3 regions of the Klebsiella sp. PK01 genome follow, and region 1 is predicted to be linked to each of the others. Evidence: predicted binding sites of a transcription regulator. Region 1 holds the regulator's gene; each other region holds the start of a gene.
What was found. Region 1 encodes sigma-54, which starts transcription at its own class of promoters, with help from an activator protein. Its sites were predicted from a motif close to GTTGGCACANNTTTCGCTNT; they were not measured.
Positions count from the first base shown of each region.

Region 2: a site for sigma-54 is predicted at 4,009-4,028, ahead of glnK (P-II family nitrogen regulator). Genes of this name have one in related genera too.
Region 3: a site for sigma-54 is predicted at 3,242-3,261, ahead of hydN (electron transport protein HydN). Genes of this name have one in related genera too.

Region 1 is NZ_JBYEZM010000003.1:704,659-710,830, reverse strand. It holds gene mtgA (monofunctional biosynthetic peptidoglycan transglycosylase) at 1-429, shown strand, start outside; gene npr (PTS phosphocarrier protein NPr) at 452-724, opposite strand; gene rapZ (RNase adapter RapZ) at 721-1,575, opposite strand; gene ptsN (PTS IIA-like nitrogen regulatory protein PtsN) at 1,621-2,109, opposite strand; gene hpf (ribosome hibernation promoting factor) at 2,168-2,455, opposite strand; gene rpoN (RNA polymerase factor sigma-54) at 2,478-3,911, opposite strand; gene lptB (LPS export ABC transporter ATP-binding protein) at 3,959-4,684, opposite strand; gene lptA (lipopolysaccharide ABC transporter substrate-binding protein LptA) at 4,691-5,236, opposite strand; gene lptC (LPS export ABC transporter periplasmic protein LptC) at 5,205-5,780, opposite strand; gene kdsC (3-deoxy-manno-octulosonate-8-phosphatase KdsC) at 5,777-6,172, opposite strand, start outside.
Region 2 is NZ_JBYEZM010000004.1:228,011-234,182, forward strand. It holds gene AC22LX_RS14300 (Lrp/AsnC family transcriptional regulator) at 1-253, shown strand, start outside; gene AC22LX_RS14305 (SmdA family multidrug ABC transporter permease/ATP-binding protein) at 297-2,066, shown strand; gene AC22LX_RS14310 (SmdB family multidrug efflux ABC transporter permease/ATP-binding protein) at 2,059-3,837, shown strand; gene glnK (P-II family nitrogen regulator) at 4,079-4,417, shown strand; gene amtB (ammonium transporter AmtB) at 4,450-5,739, shown strand; gene AC22LX_RS14325 (UbiD family decarboxylase) at 5,804-6,172, opposite strand, start outside.
Region 3 is NZ_JBYEZM010000003.1:117,017-123,188, forward strand. It holds gene AC22LX_RS10190 (HoxN/HupN/NixA family nickel/cobalt transporter) at 1-439, opposite strand, end outside; gene hypF (carbamoyltransferase HypF) at 441-2,669, opposite strand; gene hydN (electron transport protein HydN) at 2,678-3,205, opposite strand; gene AC22LX_RS10205 (LacI family DNA-binding transcriptional regulator) at 3,340-4,353, opposite strand; gene ascF (PTS cellobiose/arbutin/salicin transporter subunit IIBC) at 4,620-6,056, shown strand; gene AC22LX_RS10215 (6-phospho-beta-glucosidase) at 6,083-6,172, shown strand, end outside.

The DNA of each region.
Region 1 (6,172 bases):
AAAGCGCTGGCGCACAACGAACGGAATGAAAATCGAATTCGCGGCGCGTCGACGCTCTCTCAGCAGACGGCGAAAAACCTGTTTTTATGGGATGGCCGTAGCTGGCTACGCAAGGGGCTGGAAGTGGGCCTGACCGTCGGGATCGAAACGGTCTGGAGCAAGAAACGCATTCTCACCGTGTATCTGAATATCGCCGAGTTTGGCGACGGTATTTTCGGTGTTGAAGCGGCGGCCCAGCGCTATTTTCATAAGCCGGCCAGCCGTTTAACCCCTGCAGAGGCCGCGCTGCTGGCGGCGGTATTACCGAATCCGATTCGGTTTCGCGCCGATGCGCCATCAGGTTATGTTCGCAGCCGACAGGCATGGATCCTGCGCCAGATGCGTCAGTTAGGCGGCGAAGGCTTTATGCAGGCCAATAAGCTGCATTAACCGCAATCCCGCCGGGAGATGCTTAGTCTTCATCAAACCCGGCATTGAACAGCGCGATCACCGCCGCCAGCGCTTCGACTTCCTGCGGGCCGCTGGCCTCCACCTCAATTTGACGACCTTTGGCGGAATCGAGCATCAGCAGGGCGATAACGCTATTGGCTTCCGCCTCCGTGCCTTCGTCGTTGCGTAGCAACACTTCCGCATCGAAATTCTGCATTAGCTCGAAAAGCTTCATCGCCGGGCGTGCGTGCATGCCCAGCTTGTTGGTGATTTCAACGGTTTGCTTGACGGTCATGATTTACGTTTTTCCAGCGTCCGGTGACGAGACTGCACGTTCTTACCGCGCGAGCGGAAGTAGTCAGCCAGCTGTTCGGCAATATAGACCGAGCGATGCTTACCGCCGGTACAACCAATGGCCACCGTCAGATAGCTGCGGTTATTGGTTTCCAGCATTGGCAACCAAAGCTCCAGATAGCTTCGGGTCTGATAAATAAAGTTATGCACTTCCGTATGGCGATCGAGGAAGGCGGCAACCGGTTTATCGAGGCCGGTCATGGGGCGTAGCTTCGGATCCCAGTGCGGATTCGGCAGGAAACGGACGTCAAAAACGTAATCGGCATCGATAGGGATACCGTGTTTGAAGCCGAATGATTCAAAGACCATCGTCAATTCACGTTCGCGTTTACCTAGCAGGCGGGTACGCAGCATCTCGGCCAGTTCATGCACCGACATTTCGGAAGTATCGACGATCAGGTCCGCGCGCGAGCGCAGCGGCTCGAGCAGATCGCTCTCTTCGTCGATCGCGCTTTCGAGCGACAAATTCTTGCTGGAGAGCGGATGCAAGCGACGGGTATCGCTGTAGCGGCGGATCAGGGTGTTGCGGTCGGCATCAAGGAACAGCAGCTGCGGGGAGAAGGATTCCGGCAGGTTCTGCATCGCTTGTTCAAAGATTTCCGGTGATTCCGGCATATTGCGCACGTCGATGCTGACGGCCGCGGAGATATCGCGGTCGGCCAGCGTTCGCGCCAGCTCAGGCAACAGCACTACCGGCAGGTTATCCACACAGTAGAAGCCCATATCTTCCAGCGCTCGCAGGGCGACGGATTTCCCCGAGCCAGAGCGGCCGCTGACGATCATCAGTACCATGTACCGTTTCTCCTCAGTACGATAAAGGTTAAGGCGCGACTCACGTTAAGCGTCATCGCTGCTTCCTGCTTCGGTGATGATCTCATACAACTCTTCATCGCTCACCGCAGCGCGCAGGCGACGGCAGATGGTTTTGTCCGCCAGACGTTTGGCGACCAGCGAGAGCGTATGCAGGTGGGTTTTGGTTTGATCGGCCGGCACCAGTAGCGCAAACAGCAGATCGACCGGCTGATTGTCGATCGCATCGAAGGCGATCGGCGTTTCCAACTGCACAAAGACGCCAACGGCGCGCAGGGTATCCTCTTCAAGCTTGCCGTGAGGGATCGCAATGCCGTTGCCGATCCCGGTACTGCCCATTTTTTCACGGGTCAGGATCGCTTCAAAGACCACCTGCGGCGGTAAACCTAGCTGCTTCGCCGCCAGTTCGCTGATGATTTCCAGCGCGCGTTTCTTGCTCTGGCAGTGAACCTGGCTACGGGTACAATCCTGGTTAAGGACATTGCTCAGTTGTAGAGCGGAATCGTTGTTCATCATAATTTCACCTGAGCTGCCCTTATCCGCGGGCTGCGGATAAGGGCGATCGCCCGGACAATTAGTGTTGTTTCAGTTTATCTTTATGTTTTGTTAACTGTCTTGCCAGCTTATCGATAAGACCATCGATAGCGGCATACATATCCTGCCCTTCCGCACTGGCATGGATTTCGCCACCGTTGACATGCAAATTGGCGTCCGCGATTTGCGTCACCTTCTCTACTTTTAACACAATATAGACCTGGTTGATCCTATCGAAAAACTGCTCCAGTTTGCTGAACTTCGTGGTGACGAAGTCGCGCATAGCAGGAGTGATCTCGACGTTGTGTCCTGTAATGTTGAGCTGCATAGTGTCTTCCTTATCGGTTGTGTCAGACCAGTTGTTTGCGCTGGTTTGACGGCGGAATGGATAAAGACTCTCGGTACTTAGCAACAGTGCGCCGTGCCACCATAATACCCTGATCGGAGAGCATGGTGGTGAGCTTGCTGTCGCTCAACGGCTTCGCGGGGTTTTCCGCGGCGATTAACTTCTTCACCAGCGCGCGAATGGCGGTAGACGAGGCTTCGCCGCCGCCTTCGGTATTGACATGGCTGGAGAAGAAATACTTCAACTCAAAAATACCTCGTGGACTGTGCAGATATTTTTGCGTGGTAACGCGTGAAATTGTTGATTCATGCATCTCGACGGCCTGGGCGATATCCGCCAGCACCATCGGTTTCATAAATTCTTCGCCCTGCTCAAAGAAGGCCTGCTGCTGTTCGACGATGCAGCGGCTGACGCGCAGTAGGGTATCGTTACGGCTCTCAAGGCTCTTAATCAGCCAGCGGGCTTCCTGCAGGTTGCTGCGGATAAATTGGCTGTCGGCGTCGTTGCGCGCATTATTGCCCATCGCCGCGTATTGCTGATTAATCTTCAGCCGCGGAATGCTATCGGAATTGAGCTCGACAACCCAGCGGCCGCTAACCTTGCGCACCAGCACATCCGGGATCACGTACTCCGGCTCGCTGGTTTGTATGGACTGCCCCGGCCGCGGATCCAGCGACTGGATCAGGCAAACCGCCTCTTTCAGAACGTCTTCTTTCAAGCGGGTGACGCGCATCAGGCTGCGGAAATCGTGGTTGGCCAGGAGATCAAGATGCTCGCTGATGATCAACCGCGCCTCTTCCAGCCACGGCGTCTCTTTGGCAAATTGTGAAAGCTGGATCAGCAGGCAGTCACGGAGATCCCTGGCGGCGACGCCGACCGGATCGAAACGCTGCACGCGTTTGAGTACCGCTTCCACTTCCTCAATGCCAATTTCATCATCTTCGATACTATCGACAATGTCCTGAATGGGAATAGTAAGGTAGCCGGTATCGTCAACGGCATCGACGATGGAGGTGGCAATCGCGCGGTCGGTATCGGTGAAAGGCGTGAGCTCAACCTGCCACATCAGATAATCCTGCAGGCTCTGGGTGGTTTCACCCTGATAGATCGGCAGTTCATCGTCCTGGTAGTCGACGCCATTACCCGACGGCGTGCCGGCGGTGTAGATTTCATCCCAACTGGCGTCCAGCGGGAGCTCGTCCGGCATCTCTTTTTGTTCGAGCGCGTCGACGGTATCCAGAGACTCGCGGTCCTCGGCTTCTGTGGTTTCAACCTCTTCGTGAAGATCGGTTTGCTCAAGCAACGGGTTACTCTCCAGCGCCTGCTGGAGTTCTTGCTGGAGTTCTAACGTGGACAGCTGCAACAAGCGGATGGCCTGCTGCAGTTGGGGCGTCATGGCAAGCTGTTGGCTTAGCCTTAATTGCAAACCTTGCTTCATGTTCAGGGTCAATATCTCCGGCTAAAACGTCTATAACCTCTACCCTATCAGAGTCTGAAGTCTTCCCCAAGGTACACGCGTTTAACCTGCTCGTCTTCAAGGATTTGCTGCGGGGTGCCGTGGGCGATGAGATGGCCCTGGCTTACGATATAAGCTCGTTCACAGACCGCCAGCGTCTCCCTGACGTTATGGTCAGTAATGAGTACGCCAAGCCCGCTGTCGCGCAGGTGTTCGATGATGCGTTTAATATCGATAACGGAGATGGGGTCGACCCCGGCGAACGGTTCATCCAGCAGGATGAATTTGGGGTTCGCCGCCAGCGCGCGGGCGATTTCGACGCGGCGGCGTTCACCGCCGGAGAGCGCCTGGCCCAGGCTATCGCGCAGGTGTTCGATGTGGAATTCTTCCATCAGCTCTTTAGCGCGATCTTCACGCTGCTCGCTGCTGAGATCGTCGCGAATCTGCAGCACCGCCATCAGGTTATCGTAGACGCTCAGGCGGCGGAAGATAGAGGCTTCCTGCGGCAGGTAACCAATGCCGCGGCGCGCGCGCGCGTGCAGCGGCAGCAGACTGATATCTTCATCGTCAATGATAATGTTGCCGGCATCGCGCGGCACAATGCCCACCACCATATAAAAGGTGGTGGTCTTACCGGCGCCGTTCGGGCCCAGCAGACCGACGATTTCACCGGAGTTGACGGTCAGGCTGACGTCTTCCACCACGCGGCGGCCTTTGTAGGCTTTGGCGAGGTTTTTTGCAGTTAATGTTGCCATAACGGATTACTTACCTTTCTTTTGCTGATCGCCGCTTTTGTCCTGCAACTGCGAAGGCACCAGTACCGTAGTCACGCGACCGCCTTTGTTGCTGAAGGCCTGCATTTTCTGCTCTTTCACCAGATAGGTGATTTTATCGCCCTGAATATTGCTATCCAGCTGTTCCAGATGCGCGTTACCGGTCAGCACCACGAAATCGTTCTGCAGTTCATAATGCATTTTCGACGCGCGGCCTTTCACCGGTTTGCCGTTGTCCTGCATCTGATAGAAGGTGGCCGGATTGCCGAAACCGTCGATCACCTCTTTGCCTTTTTCACCGCCAGGGCGGGTAACCACGACTTTGTCGGCATTGATCTTAATGGTCCCCTGGGTAACGACCACGTTACCGGTGAAGGTCACGACGTTACCCTGCATATCCAGCGACTGCTGATCGGATTCGATGTGAATCGGCTGATCGGTATCGCCGGTTTTTGCCAGAGCCGGCAGGCTGGCGGCCAGAAGCGCGCTTGCGAGCGCAATGTTAAGGCTGAGTTTGTTTGTTCTGAATTTCATAAGAGGTTCTAACCTTTTCAATCAGCTCGGCATTTTTGCTGCGTAGGTTCCCGCGCATTTTCAGGCCGCTGGAATTAAATGTTGTTCCGTATAACGTCACCATATCGTCAGAGGTTACATCCTGGGTCACCAGGTTCACCTGCGCGTTATCGGTGGTAATTTTGCGCAGTTGAGAGTCGGGGCTCAACGCGTCGACCTCAACGTGGCCGTAAAGATACAGCATACGGTCGTTGGTTAACTTGGCTTTATCCGCTCTGATTGACCAGGCCGGAACCTTGTTGGTATCAAAGGTGGTCATTACCGGGTTGGTGAACCACGATACTTCTTGTTCGGAAAAGTATTCGACATGCTCGGCTATCAGACGATAGCTCAGCGCGCCTTCCGGGCTGTACACCACGGTATCGGTATGCTCGCTTTTATACGTCGGATCGTTAGGATTGACCGCGACGGTCGCGGTGTCGTCCGTACTCGCCAGGTTCAGGCCGATCAGGATCAACGCGACCAGCGATAGTAAGATGATAACCCAACGTCTGGTTTTACTCATATTGATTGCCCTTTGGCCTCATCAAGCTTGCCCTGCGCCAATAGTAACAAATCGCAGACTTCGCGTACCGCACCGCGTCCGCCGTTAATTCGCGTGACATAGTTCGCCCGCGGGAGCAGCAGCGGATGCGCATCGGCGACGGCGACGCTTAAACCGACCTCCGCCATTACCGGCCAGTCGATCAGATCGTCGCCAATGTACGCGACTTCATCGGGGCGAACCGCCAGTTTGCTTAATAATTCGCGAAACGCCAATAGCTTATCGGACTGACCTTGATACAGATGCGTAATGCCCAGCGTCTGGCAGCGGTCTTCTACCAGTTTAGCTTTTCGCCCGGTAATAATCGCGACTTCAATACCGGAAGTCAGCGCGCAGCGGATCCCGTAGCCATC
Region 2 (6,172 bases), on a different contig from region 1:
GATAAAAACCCAGTATCACAGCAGTGACTGGTACTGCCGCTTTGTTAGCGAAGTGTCGCAAATGGCGGAAGTGCTGGGTTTCTGGCGTATGGCTGGCGAGTACGATTACCTGCTACGGGTGCAGGTCGCGGATATGAAGCGCTATGACGACTTTTATAAACGTCTGGTGAACAGCGTGCCGGGGCTGTCGGATGTCACTTCGAGTTTTGCCATGGAACAGATAAAATACACCACGGCCTTGCCTATTGATTAACGGCTTTTTGCCGCCACGAATTATACATTCAGGATTTTACCGTTTGCGATTATTTGCTCAACTTAGCTGGTACTTTCGCCGGGAGTGGCGCCGCTATCTCGGCGCCGTCGCTCTGCTTGCCGTTATTGCCATACTCCAGCTAATCCCGCCGAAAGTAGTGGGGATTGTGGTCGACGGCGTGACTAAAGAACATTACACCGCAGAGCAGGTGTGGATGTGGATCGGCGCGCTGGTCGTTATCGCGGTGATGATTTATCTGCTGCGATATGTCTGGCGCGTGCTGCTATTCGGCGCCTCTTATCAACTGGCCGTTGAACTGCGTGAAGACTTCTATCGTCAGCTCAGCCGCCAGCATCCGGCCTTCTATCTGCGTCACCGTACCGGCGATCTTATTGCCCGCGCGACCAACGATGTTGACCGCGTCGTCTTCGCCGCCGGCGAGGGGGTTCTGACGCTGGTGGACTCACTGGTGATGGGTTGCGCGGTGCTGATTGTGATGTCGACGCAAATCAGCTGGCAGCTAACGCTACTGGCGCTGGTGCCGATGCCGTTTATGGCGCTGGCTATCAAGCGTAATGGCGATGCCCTGCATGAGCGCTTTCGTGTGGCGCAGGCGGCTTTTTCCAGCCTTAACGATCGCACGCAGGAAAGCCTGACCAGCATACGTATGATTAAAGCGTTCGGCCTTGAGGATCGTCAGTCGGCGCAGTTTGCCGCCGATGCGGCGGATACCGGGGCGAAGAACATGCGGGTCGCGCGTATTGATGCCCGCTTCGACCCGACAATTTATATTGCCATTGGCGCGGCCAACCTGCTGGCAATCGGCGGCGGCAGTTGGCTGGTGTTGCAGGGCGAGCTGACCCTTGGCCAGTTAACCAGTTTTGTCATGTACCTTGGCCTGATGATTTGGCCAATGCTGGCGCTGGCGTGGATGTTTAATATCGTTGAGCGCGGTAGCGCCGCCTACGGACGTATTCGTTCGATGCTGGAAGAAGCGCCGGTAGTCAACGATGGCACCGAAACGGTGCCGGAGGGGCGCGGTTCGCTTAACGTGGCGGTGCGTGAATTTATCTATCCGCAGGCGGCGAAACCGTCGCTGGAGAAGGTTAACTTCACTCTGCGGCCGGGGCAGATGCTCGGTATCTGCGGTCCGACGGGAGCCGGGAAAAGCACCATTCTTTCCCTTATCCAGCGCCATTTTGATGTCACCGAGGGGGATATCCGTTTCCATGATATTCCGCTGACCCGCCTGCAGCTTGATAGCTGGCGAGGGCGACTGGCGGTGGTCAATCAAACCCCATTCCTGTTCTCCGATACCGTAGCGAATAACATTGCGTTGGGTAAACCGGACGCGAGCCGGGAGCAAATCGAGCGCGTCGCGCGGCTGGCCAGCGTGCATGATGATATTCTGCGCCTGCCGCAGGGCTATGAAACGGAAGTCGGCGAGCGCGGGGTGATGCTCTCCGGCGGTCAGAAACAACGAATTTCCATTGCCCGCGCTCTGCTGCTGGAGGCGGAAATCCTGATCCTCGATGACGCGCTGTCGGCGGTTGATGGACGGACGGAGCATGATATTTTGCATAACCTGCGCCAGTGGGGGGAGGGGCGGACGGTGATCATCAGCGCCCATCGCCTCTCAGCATTAACCGAAGCCAGTGAAATTTTGGTTTTGCAACACGGCCATATCGCGCAGCGCGGCCGCCACGAGCAGCTTGTCGTCCAGACGGGATGGTATCGCGATATGTATCGCTATCAGCAACTGGAAGCGGCGCTTGACGATGCGCCGCAGGATGAGGAGGCGGTTGATGCGTAATTTCGCTCATCTCTGGCCGACCCTTAAACGTCTGCTGGCCTACGGTTCGCCGTGGCGTAAGCCGCTTATCATTGCGGTCATCATGATGTGGATAGCGGCGGCTGCGGAAGTCAGCGGCCCGCTGCTGATAAGCTATTTCATTGATAACATGGTGGCGAAACAATCGCTGCCGGTGAAGCTGGTCAGCGGCCTGGCGGCGGCCTATATCTGTCTGCAGATCCTTGCCGCTACGCTGCACTATAACCAGGCGCTGCTGTTTAACCGGGCGGCGGTCGGCGTGGTGCAGCAGTTGCGCAGCGATGTGATGGACGCCGCGCTGCGCCAACCGCTCAGCGAGTTTGATACACAACCGGTCGGTCAACTGATTTCGCGCGTTACCAACGACACCGAAGTGATTCGCGACCTGTACGTGACGGTCGTGGCGACAGTGCTGCGCAGCGCGGCGCTGATTGGCGCGATGCTGGTGGCGATGTTTAGTCTCGACTGGCGAATGGCGCTGGTGGCGGTGGCTATCTTCCCGGCGGTGCTGATTGTCATGGCTATCTATCAGCGCTACAGCACGCCGATCGTGCGTCGCATGCGCGCCTGGCTTGCCGATATCAATGATGGCTTCAACGAAGTCATCAACGGCATGGGCGTTATTCAGCAGTTCCGCCAGCAGGCGCGATTCGGCGAGCGGATGCGTGAAGCCAGCTACGGTCACTATCTGGCGCGCATGCAGACGCTGCGTCTGGATGGTTTTCTGCTGCGCCCGCTGTTAAGCCTGTTTTCATCGCTGATCCTCTGCGGCCTGCTGATGCTGTTTGGTTTTAGCGCTTCCGGAAGTATCGAAGTCGGGGTGTTATACGCCTTCATTAGCTACCTCGGACGCCTGAACGAACCGCTGATCGAACTTACCACCCAGCAGTCGATGCTGCAGCAGGCGGTAGTGGCGGGCGAGCGCGTGTTTGAACTGATGGACCGTCCGCGCCAGAGCTGGGGTAGCGATACCGCGCCGTTACGCAGCGGCGCGGTGGCGATTGATAACGTCTCTTTCGCCTATCGCGACGACCGGCTGGTGCTGCAGGATATCAATCTGGATATTCCTTCGCGCGGTTTTGTGGCGCTGGTTGGCCATACCGGTAGCGGCAAGAGCACGCTGGCCAGCCTGATGATGGGCTACTACCCGTTGACTAAAGGCGAAATTCGCCTCGATGGCCGCCCGCTGTCGTCGTTAAGCCACAGCGCTTTACGTCGGGGCGTCGCGATGGTGCAACAGGATCCGGTGGTATTAGCCGATACCTTCTATGCCAACGTGACGCTGGGGCGCGATATCAGCGAGCCGCAGGTCTGGGAAGCGCTGGAGGCGGTGCAGCTCGCTGACCTTGCCCGCGAAATGAGCGACGGGATTTATACCCAACTGGGCGAGCAGGGCAACAACCTGTCGGTGGGCCAGAAACAGCTGCTGGCGCTGGCTCGCGTGCTGGTGGAAACGCCACAGGTGCTGATCCTCGATGAAGCGACAGCGAATATCGACTCCGGTACCGAGCAGGCTATCCAGCAGGCGCTGGCGAAAGTGCGCGAGCACACCACGCTGGTCGTCATCGCCCACCGTCTGTCGACTATCGTCGAGGCTGATACGATCCTGGTGTTGCACCGTGGCCAGGCCGTCGAGCGCGGAAACCATCAGCAATTGCTGGCGGCGAAGGGCCGCTACTGGCAGATGTACCAGCTACAGCTGGCTGGCGAAGAGCTAGCCGCCAGCGTTGAGGAGGAGTCGCTGAGCGCCTGATGCACCATCAGCAGGCATTGGTGCAGGGGTGACATGAAGTGGTGCAATTTGCTCACTAAGGGCGCACCGTATTGGTGCATTTTTGCGCATTAGCGGTCATTTGCCGTCTCGCCAGTAACATCCTCGCGTTTTTTTCTCCGTAAACGGGCCGATTCACGGCCCGTTTTCATTTTTGGCATATCCCTTGCTTTATCTCCTGTGTTAGCAGCGGCCACTATCAAATACTGACTGGAGGGGATTTATGAAGCTGGTTACCGTGGTAATCAAACCATTCAAACTGGAAGACGTTCGCGAAGCGTTGTCCTCCATCGGCATTCAGGGCCTGACGGTCACGGAAGTGAAAGGCTTCGGCCGCCAGAAAGGCCATGCTGAGCTCTATCGCGGCGCCGAATACAGCGTCAATTTCCTGCCAAAAGTAAAAATTGATATTGCGATTGCCGACGATCAGCTGGACGAGGTTGTCGAGGTGATAGGCAAGGCCGCCTGGACCGGAAAAATTGGCGACGGCAAAATTTTTGTCGCCGAACTGCAGCGCGTGATTCGTATTCGTACCGGCGAATCCGACGAAGCGGCACTGTAATTGCCTGACCACACAGCGATGGGGATGAAGAGATGATGAGAACGACGATGAAAACGGCTCTGGGAGCGCTGGCGCTGCTTCCGGGACTGGCGCTGGCGGCCGAACCGGCGGTGGCGGATAAAGCCGACAACGCTTTTATGATGATTTGCACCGCGCTGGTGCTGTTTATGACAATCCCCGGCATTGCGTTGTTCTACGGCGGCCTGATTCGCGGTAAAAACGTGCTCTCAATGCTGACTCAGGTCATTGTGACTTTTGGCCTGGTTTGCGTGCTGTGGGTTATCTATGGCTATACGCTTGCCTTCGGAAGCGGCGGTAGCTTCTTTGGCAGCTTCGACTGGGTCATGCTGAAAAATATTGAACTGAAAGCGTTAATGGGGTCGTTCTATCAGTATATCCATGTCGCTTTCCAGGGCTCTTTCGCCTGTATCACCGTGGGCCTGATCGTCGGCGCGCTGGCGGAACGTATTCGTTTCTCCGCGGTACTGATTTTTGTGGTGGTTTGGCTCACGCTCTCCTACGTGCCGATTGCGCATATGGTGTGGGGCGGCGGCCTGCTGGCGACCCATGGCGCGCTGGACTTCGCCGGCGGTACCGTCGTACACATCAACGCCGCGGTGGCGGGGCTGGTGGGCGCGTATATGATGGGCAAACGCGTGGGCTTTGGCAAAGAAGCGTTTAAACCGCATAACCTGCCGATGGTCTTTACCGGTACGGCGATTCTGTATGTTGGCTGGTTCGGCTTTAACGCCGGTTCCGCAAGCGCGGCCAACGAAATTGCCGCGCTGGCCTTCGTGAATACCGTCGTGGCGACCGCTGGCGCGATTCTGGCCTGGACCTTCGGCGAATGGGCCACTCGCGGTAAACCGTCGCTGCTGGGTGCCTGCTCCGGCGCGATTGCCGGCCTTGTCGGCATTACTCCGGCGTGCGGCTACGTTGGCGTTGGCGGCTCGCTGATTATTGGTATCATCGCCGGCCTGGCCGGGCTGTGGGGCGTCACGGTGCTGAAACGCTGGCTGCGCGTCGATGACCCATGCGATGTGTTTGGCGTTCACGGCGTGTGCGGCATCATCGGTTGTATCCTGACCGGCATCTTCGCCTCTACCACCCTTGGCGGGGTCGGCTATGCGGAAGGCGTAACGATGGGGCATCAGTTACTGGTACAGCTGGAAAGTATCGGCATTACCGTGGTGTGGTCCGCCGTCGTCGCGTATATCGGCTTCAAAGTGGCGGCGATGACCGTCGGCCTGCGCGTGCCGGAAGAGCAGGAGCGCGAAGGGCTGGACGTCAACAGCCACGGCGAAAACGCCTACAACGCCTGATAAAGCGAGCAATCTCCATAAGCGTCAAAGCCTCCCGTCCGGGAGGCTTTTCTTTGCGTGGAATTTATTTCTTACTGAAGCCAGGGATAAAGCGATCAACATCCACTTCCATAAACTGGCTGCGCTGGAAGTGGGCTTTCATATTCCACGGAACGGTGCAGTCGAAAATGGTTTTGCAGGCAATACCGCTATCGCGAATCGATGGGCTGAAGGCCGGGTCGGATGATGGATCCAACGGATGGCAACGTACGCCGGGAATAAACACGGTGCTGACATCGCCCTGATAGCGGGTGGTCATCGCCCACATGACGTCGTTGATGTCGAATACATCGACGTCCTCATCGACCAGCATCACGTGCTTCAGCTCAGAGAAGGCGGAAAAGGCCAGTAGCGCCGCCTGGCGCTGACGGCCCTCATCGCTTGGCGTGCGTTT
Region 3 (6,172 bases), 590 kb from region 1:
TGCGCCACACGCTGCGCAAAATCACCAGATTGACCAGCGCCATCGCCAGCAGGAACAGCGCCGATACCGCGGTGCCAATCACGCTGCCGGTATCGTGTAGCCAGCTCATCTGCTGGCTGAAGGCGGTGGCCGTCGCGGCAATCGCCGCCGACGCCAGCACTACGATCGACGAATGCCCTAGCGAAAACCACGCCCCGACGCCAAACGGCCGCCGCCCCTGCTGCATCATCTTGCGGGTGACGCTATCAATCGCCGCAATATGGTCGGCGTCGACCGCATGGCGCAGACCGTAACCCCAGGCCAGCAGACTGGCGGCCATCAATGCCCCGCTATCGCCAAACGCCTGAAACGCCCATAGCCAGGCCAGGGCGTTCGCGGCGATAAGTCCCAGAACCAGCGCCGCCGCACGCGGCTGTTGGCGTAAAATCATCGTTATCATCTTAAATCCTTTGAGACTGCCAGCGGGCGGCGGCCACCACCGCCTGACCGTAGGCGATCGCGCCATCGCCAGCGGGAAGCTGCTGCGGCAAAAGCAAAGTAAAATCAGAAAGGTAATCGCTGAGGCGGGCGGCGAGCAGCTGATTATGCAGTACGCCGCCGCTACAAACGATTGTCGCGATCCCGCGGGAAGCGGCGCAGTCACGCGCCATCGCCGCCAGCCCCCAGGCCAGCGCATCATGAAAGGCCCAGGCTTTCTGCGCGGGCGTCGCCTGCCAGCGCAACCACTGTCGCCAGAAGGTGGATAAGTCCAGCTCGCCGCCGCGCCAGGGCAGCCTGACCGGATGGCTGACGCCCGGACAGCTGGCGGCCAGCGCCTCCAGCCGACAGGCCGCCTCGCCTTCGTAGCTCAGGCTCTCCGGCGCGCAATCCAGCGCGCAGGCAACGGCATCAAACAGCCGTCCGCAGGAAGAGGCGCGCGGCGAATTAATGCCGCGTTCGATGGCCTGCGCCAACAGCGGCCAGTTTCGCTGCCCCAGCGCGGCGGTTGGCGGGTATGACTGCCAGTCGGGAATAAATGCCAGGCACTGGGCCAACAAATTTCGCCACGGCTGGCGTGCCGCCAGATCACCGCCCGGCAGCGCAACGGCCGGGAGGCCGCCAAGATGTTCGCATTCGCGGTAGTTCACCCGCAGGCATTCGCCGCCCCACAGCGCACCGTTTTCCCCCATCCCGATGCCATCAAGGGTCAGAGCGATCGCATCGCCGCCGTCGAGCGGCCAGCGGTGTTCCGCCAGGCAAGCCGCCGCGTGGGCATGGTGATGCAGTACCGGCTCGACCGGTAACGACATTGACGCCGCCCACTGCGTCGAGCGATAGCCGGGATGGGCGTCAACCGCCACCCGCTGCGGCGCAAACGCATAAATGCTCTGCATTAACCGCAGCGCACTGCGCCACTGTTGCTCGACGCCCTCCTCGCCGAGATCGCCAAAATGCTGGCTCAGCACCGCTTCGCCGCCGCGCGCCAGGCAGAAGGTATTTTTCATATCCGCCCCCAGCGCCAACAGCGGCGGAATATTATCCAGGCCCGGCGGCAGCGGCAGCGCATCCGGCACGTAGCCACGGGCGCGGCGCAGCATCTCACCGCTTGAGCGCACCAGCGAATCGTCCATACGCTGCACGATATCGCGATTATGTAGCAGAAAACCGTCGGCTATATCGGCTAAGTCGATGAGCGCTTCTTGATTACTCAACGCCGGAGGGCGGCCGCTGAGGTTACCGGAGGTCATCACTATCGGGCGCGCCAGCGCCTGCAGAAGTAAATGCTGCAGCGGATTAGACGGCAGCATCACCCCGACTTCCGCAAGCCCTGGCGCAATCTCGTCACACAGGCCGGGAACCTGCGCTTTAGCCAGCAATACAATCGGCGCGGCGGGCGAGCGCAGCAGCGCCGCCGCCGCCGCGGGTAACTCCGCTGCCGTCGGCAGCATTACCGCCAGCGGTTTTGCCGGGCGCCGTTTTCGCGCGCGCAGCGCTGCCACCGCCACGCTATTGCCGGCATCGCAGGCCAGATGAAAACCGCCAATCCCTTTTATCGCCACAATACCGCCCGCCGCCAGCCGCGCGATGGCCGCCTGCAGCGCCGCTTCAGCGGCTAGCGTTAGCGTTCCCGCCCGCCACTCCAGCTGCGGGCCGCAATCGGCACAGGCCACCGGCTGGGCGTGAAAACGGCGATCGGCAGGCTCCCGATACTCGGCAGCGCAGCGCGGACACAGCGGGAACGGCGCCATCGCGGTAAAGGGGCGATCGTATGGCATGGCGCGAATAATGGTGAAGCGCGGCCCGCAATGGGTACAGTTGATAAAGGGGTAACGGTAACGGCGTTCTTGCGGATCGTTCATCTCCGCCAGGCACGCCGGGCAGGTTGCGGCATCGGGAACAATCTGCGTGCGCATACTGCCGCCGCCGCTGTGGCGTATGGTGAAATCCTGAGGAAGCTTATGCCAGTGAAACGGGGTGCAGTCGGTGCTGTCAATACGCGCCAGCGGCGGACAGTGACGGGCCAACGCGGCGGTAAAACCACCGTCGTCGCCGATCAGCCTGACCAGCACGCCGTCGCCGTCGTTACAGACATCGCCGCCGCGCGCCATTTGTCGCGCCAGTTGCCAGACGAAGGGGCGGAAACCCACCCCCTGCACTTTACCGCGAATGCGGATTTGCACCCCGTTCATACGGTGTATTACCAGGCCAGCGCTGTACGGCGACGTTTTTCGAGGTTCATCTGCTCAAGCTTGTTGCGGTCGACGCAAACCAGCGCGTGCGTCGGGCAGGCTTCAATGCAGGCCGGACCGCTATCGCGCTGGTGGCACAGGTCGCACTTGTTGGCTTCGGCTTTTTCCGCCATGACGTTCAACCCGGCGCCGCTGTGGCGAACGACCGGGCGCACCACCACTTCCATCGCCCCATACGGGCAGGCGACAACGCAGGTTTTACAGCCGATGCAGCGCTCCTGCATCACGTGGACAAAGCCTTTATCGCGGCTGATAGCGCCGTTCGGGCAGACGTTGGCGCATGGCGCGTCTTCACATTGACGACAGGCCGTCGCCGTCGACACATTGACGCCTTTGATCACGTGAATACGCGGCAGGAACGACTGCGGCGTCAGCGCGGCGCAATCCTGATTTTCCTGATGAGAGACCACGCAGGCCACTTCACAGGTGCGGCAGCCGATGCATTTGCTCGCATCGGCGATAATGAAACGGTTCATCCATTTCTCCAGCGGAAAGAAGTTAACGCGCCGGATTATGCATAATACGTTCCAACTTTTATTTAATTGAAATTTAAGGGAATTAAATTAACAGCCGCTGTCATCGTCACAACTGACGATGACAGATGACGACATCAGGCATGCGGGCCGCGCGCCAACGACTCGCGTTCAATCAGCTCGCCGGGGAAAGTTTGCTGATATTTAAATTCGCCGCCGTCGAGCATAAAGATCAGCCTGTTGATGCTCTCTTTCATCATTTCGGTGACCGGAATTTTAACGCTGGAGAGCGAGGGGATCACATACGGCGCCAGCGCGATGTCATCGAAACCGATCACCGATACCTGCTGCGGCACCGCGATCCCCTGCTGGTGCAGTTGCTTAATCGCGCCGATCGCCATGTCGTCATTACTGGCGACCAGCGCGCTGAAACTGACGCCGCGTTGGCTGAGCGCTTCGACAGCGGCGGCGCCGGTGTGCGGCGTCCAGCGCCCTTCAACGATCAGTTCTTGCCGCACGGGAAGCCCCTGGCCTGCCAGCGCGTCTTTATAACCAGAGAGACGCTCAACCCCGGTAGGCGAATCCAGCGAACCGGTGATAAACGCAATGTCGCGATGACCGCTGGTAATTAACTTTTCAACCGCCATCCGCGCCGAGGCTTTGTGATCGGACCATACGCAGTGGCTGGCGTGGCGGCGCAGGCGACGGTTCAGCACCACGATCGGCTGCTCATGATTGTCGATGATCTCATCCATTTCATCGACGCTTAGAAAGCGCGGATAGATGATGATCGCGTCACAGCGCAGGTCGAGCAGATACTGAATCGCCTCGCGCTCTTCTTGCGCGCTGTGTTTGCCGTCGGCCAGGATCAGCTGCCGCCCCTGATCTTCCGTCAGCCGCGCCACGTGAAACAGCAGCTCGCTGAAATAAACGCCGTGATAAAGGGTGTTGGTTACCACCAGCCCGATGGTCTGGCTTTTTTTGGTCGCCAGATTGCGCGCCAGCAGATTCGGCCGATAGCCGCTTTCGGCAATTGCCTGAAACACCCGGTCTTTGGTTTCCTGGCTGACATAGCCGTTGCCCGACAGCACCCGCGAAACGGTCGCCTTTGATACTCCCGCGCGCTTCGCAACCTCCAGCATCGTTGCCATGGGTTCTTCCTGTAACTTAAGTTGCCTGCAGTGTACTGCACGTCTGGCCGTTTTTCAGCAGTCGGCATCTCCATGATGTTGCTCTGCCTCTGCCTACAAAGCGATCAAAATCACAAATTTGCAAAGTGATTTTTTTAGTTCTTGTATGACTCAATGAAACTAATCATGATTTTGTGGAACCGGTTTCCTATGCATATACCGCGCATAGCCGCCGTCAGGCGCTGGCGTGTAATCAGTACCCTATTGATAAAACAGGATAAAATCCGATGTCTAAAAATTATGCAGCCCTGGCGAACCAGATCCTGACGGCGATCGGCGGCGCAGACAACGTTGTTGCCGTGACCCACTGCATGACCCGCCTGCGCTTCGTGGTGAAAGATAACCAACGCGTGGACGCCCCGGCGCTGAAAGCGCTGCAAGGGGTACTTGGCGTCGTGCGTAGCGATAACCAGTGTCAGGTGATCATCGGCAATACCGTCTCGCAGGCGTATCGCGAGGTGCTGAATCTGCTGCCCGGCGAGTTGCGCCCGGCGGAGCCGCAGGGGAAACCGCCGCTGACCTTAAAACGCATCGGCGCCGGGATCCTTGATGCGCTGATCGGCACCATGTCGCCGCTGATCCCGGCGATTATCGGCGGATCGATGGTCAAACTGCTGGCGATGATCCTGGAGATGAGCGGCGCGTTGCCAAAGGGCTCGCCGACGCTGACCATTCTGACGCTTATCGGCGACGGCGCGTTCTTCTTCCTGCCGCTGATGGTTGCCGCTTCCGCGGCGGTAAAATTCAAAACCAATATGTCGCTGGCTATCGCCATCGCCGGGGTGCTGGTGCATCCGGGGTTCATCGAATTAATGGCTAAAGCCGCGCAGGGTGAGCACATTGAGTTCGCCTTCATTCCGGTTACCGCGGTGAAATACACCTACACGGTGATCCCGGCGCTGGTGATGACCTGGTGTCTCTCTTATATCGAGCGCTGGGTCGATCGCATCACCCCGGCGGTGACGAAAAACTTCCTTAAACCGATGCTGATCGTGCTGATTGCCGCGCCGCTGGCGATCCTGCTGATTGGCCCGCTCGGCATCTGGATCGGCAGCGCGATCTCCGCGCTGGTGTACACGATTCATAGCTATCTCGGTTGGCTGTCGGTGGCGATCATGGGCGGACTCTGGCCGCTGCTGGTGATGACCGGGATGCACCGCGTCTTTACGCCAACCATCATTCAGACCATCGCCGAAACCGGCAAAGAAGGCATGGTGATGCCATCGGAAATCGGCGCCAACCTGTCGCTGGGCGGATCGTCGCTGGCGGTGGCGTGGAAAACCAAAAACCCGGAGCTGCGCCAGACCGCATTAGCGGCAGCGGCATCGGCGATTCTGGCCGGGATTTCCGAACCGGCGCTGTACGGCGTGGCGGTACGTCTGAAACGCCCGCTGGTCGCCAGCTTAATCAGCGGCTTTATTTGCGGCGCGGTGGCGGGGATTGCCGGGCTGGCCAGCCATTCGATGGCGGCGCCGGGGCTGTTCACCAGCGTCCAGTTTTTCGATCCGGCCAATCCGATGACTATCGTTTGGGTCTTTGGCGTGATGGCGCTGTCGGTGGTGCTCTCCTTTGTGCTGACGCTACTGCTCGGTTTTGAAGATATCCCGGTAGAAAATGCCGCCGCCGACGCCAGACAGCGCCAGGGCGCGGCCACTCACGCCTGAACACTTTTTTGAACGCGAGGTAACGCATGTCGAGTTTTCCACACGGATTTTTATGGGGCGGCGCTCTGGCCGCTAACCAGTCTGAAGGCGCTTATCTTGAGGGCGGCAAAGGGCTG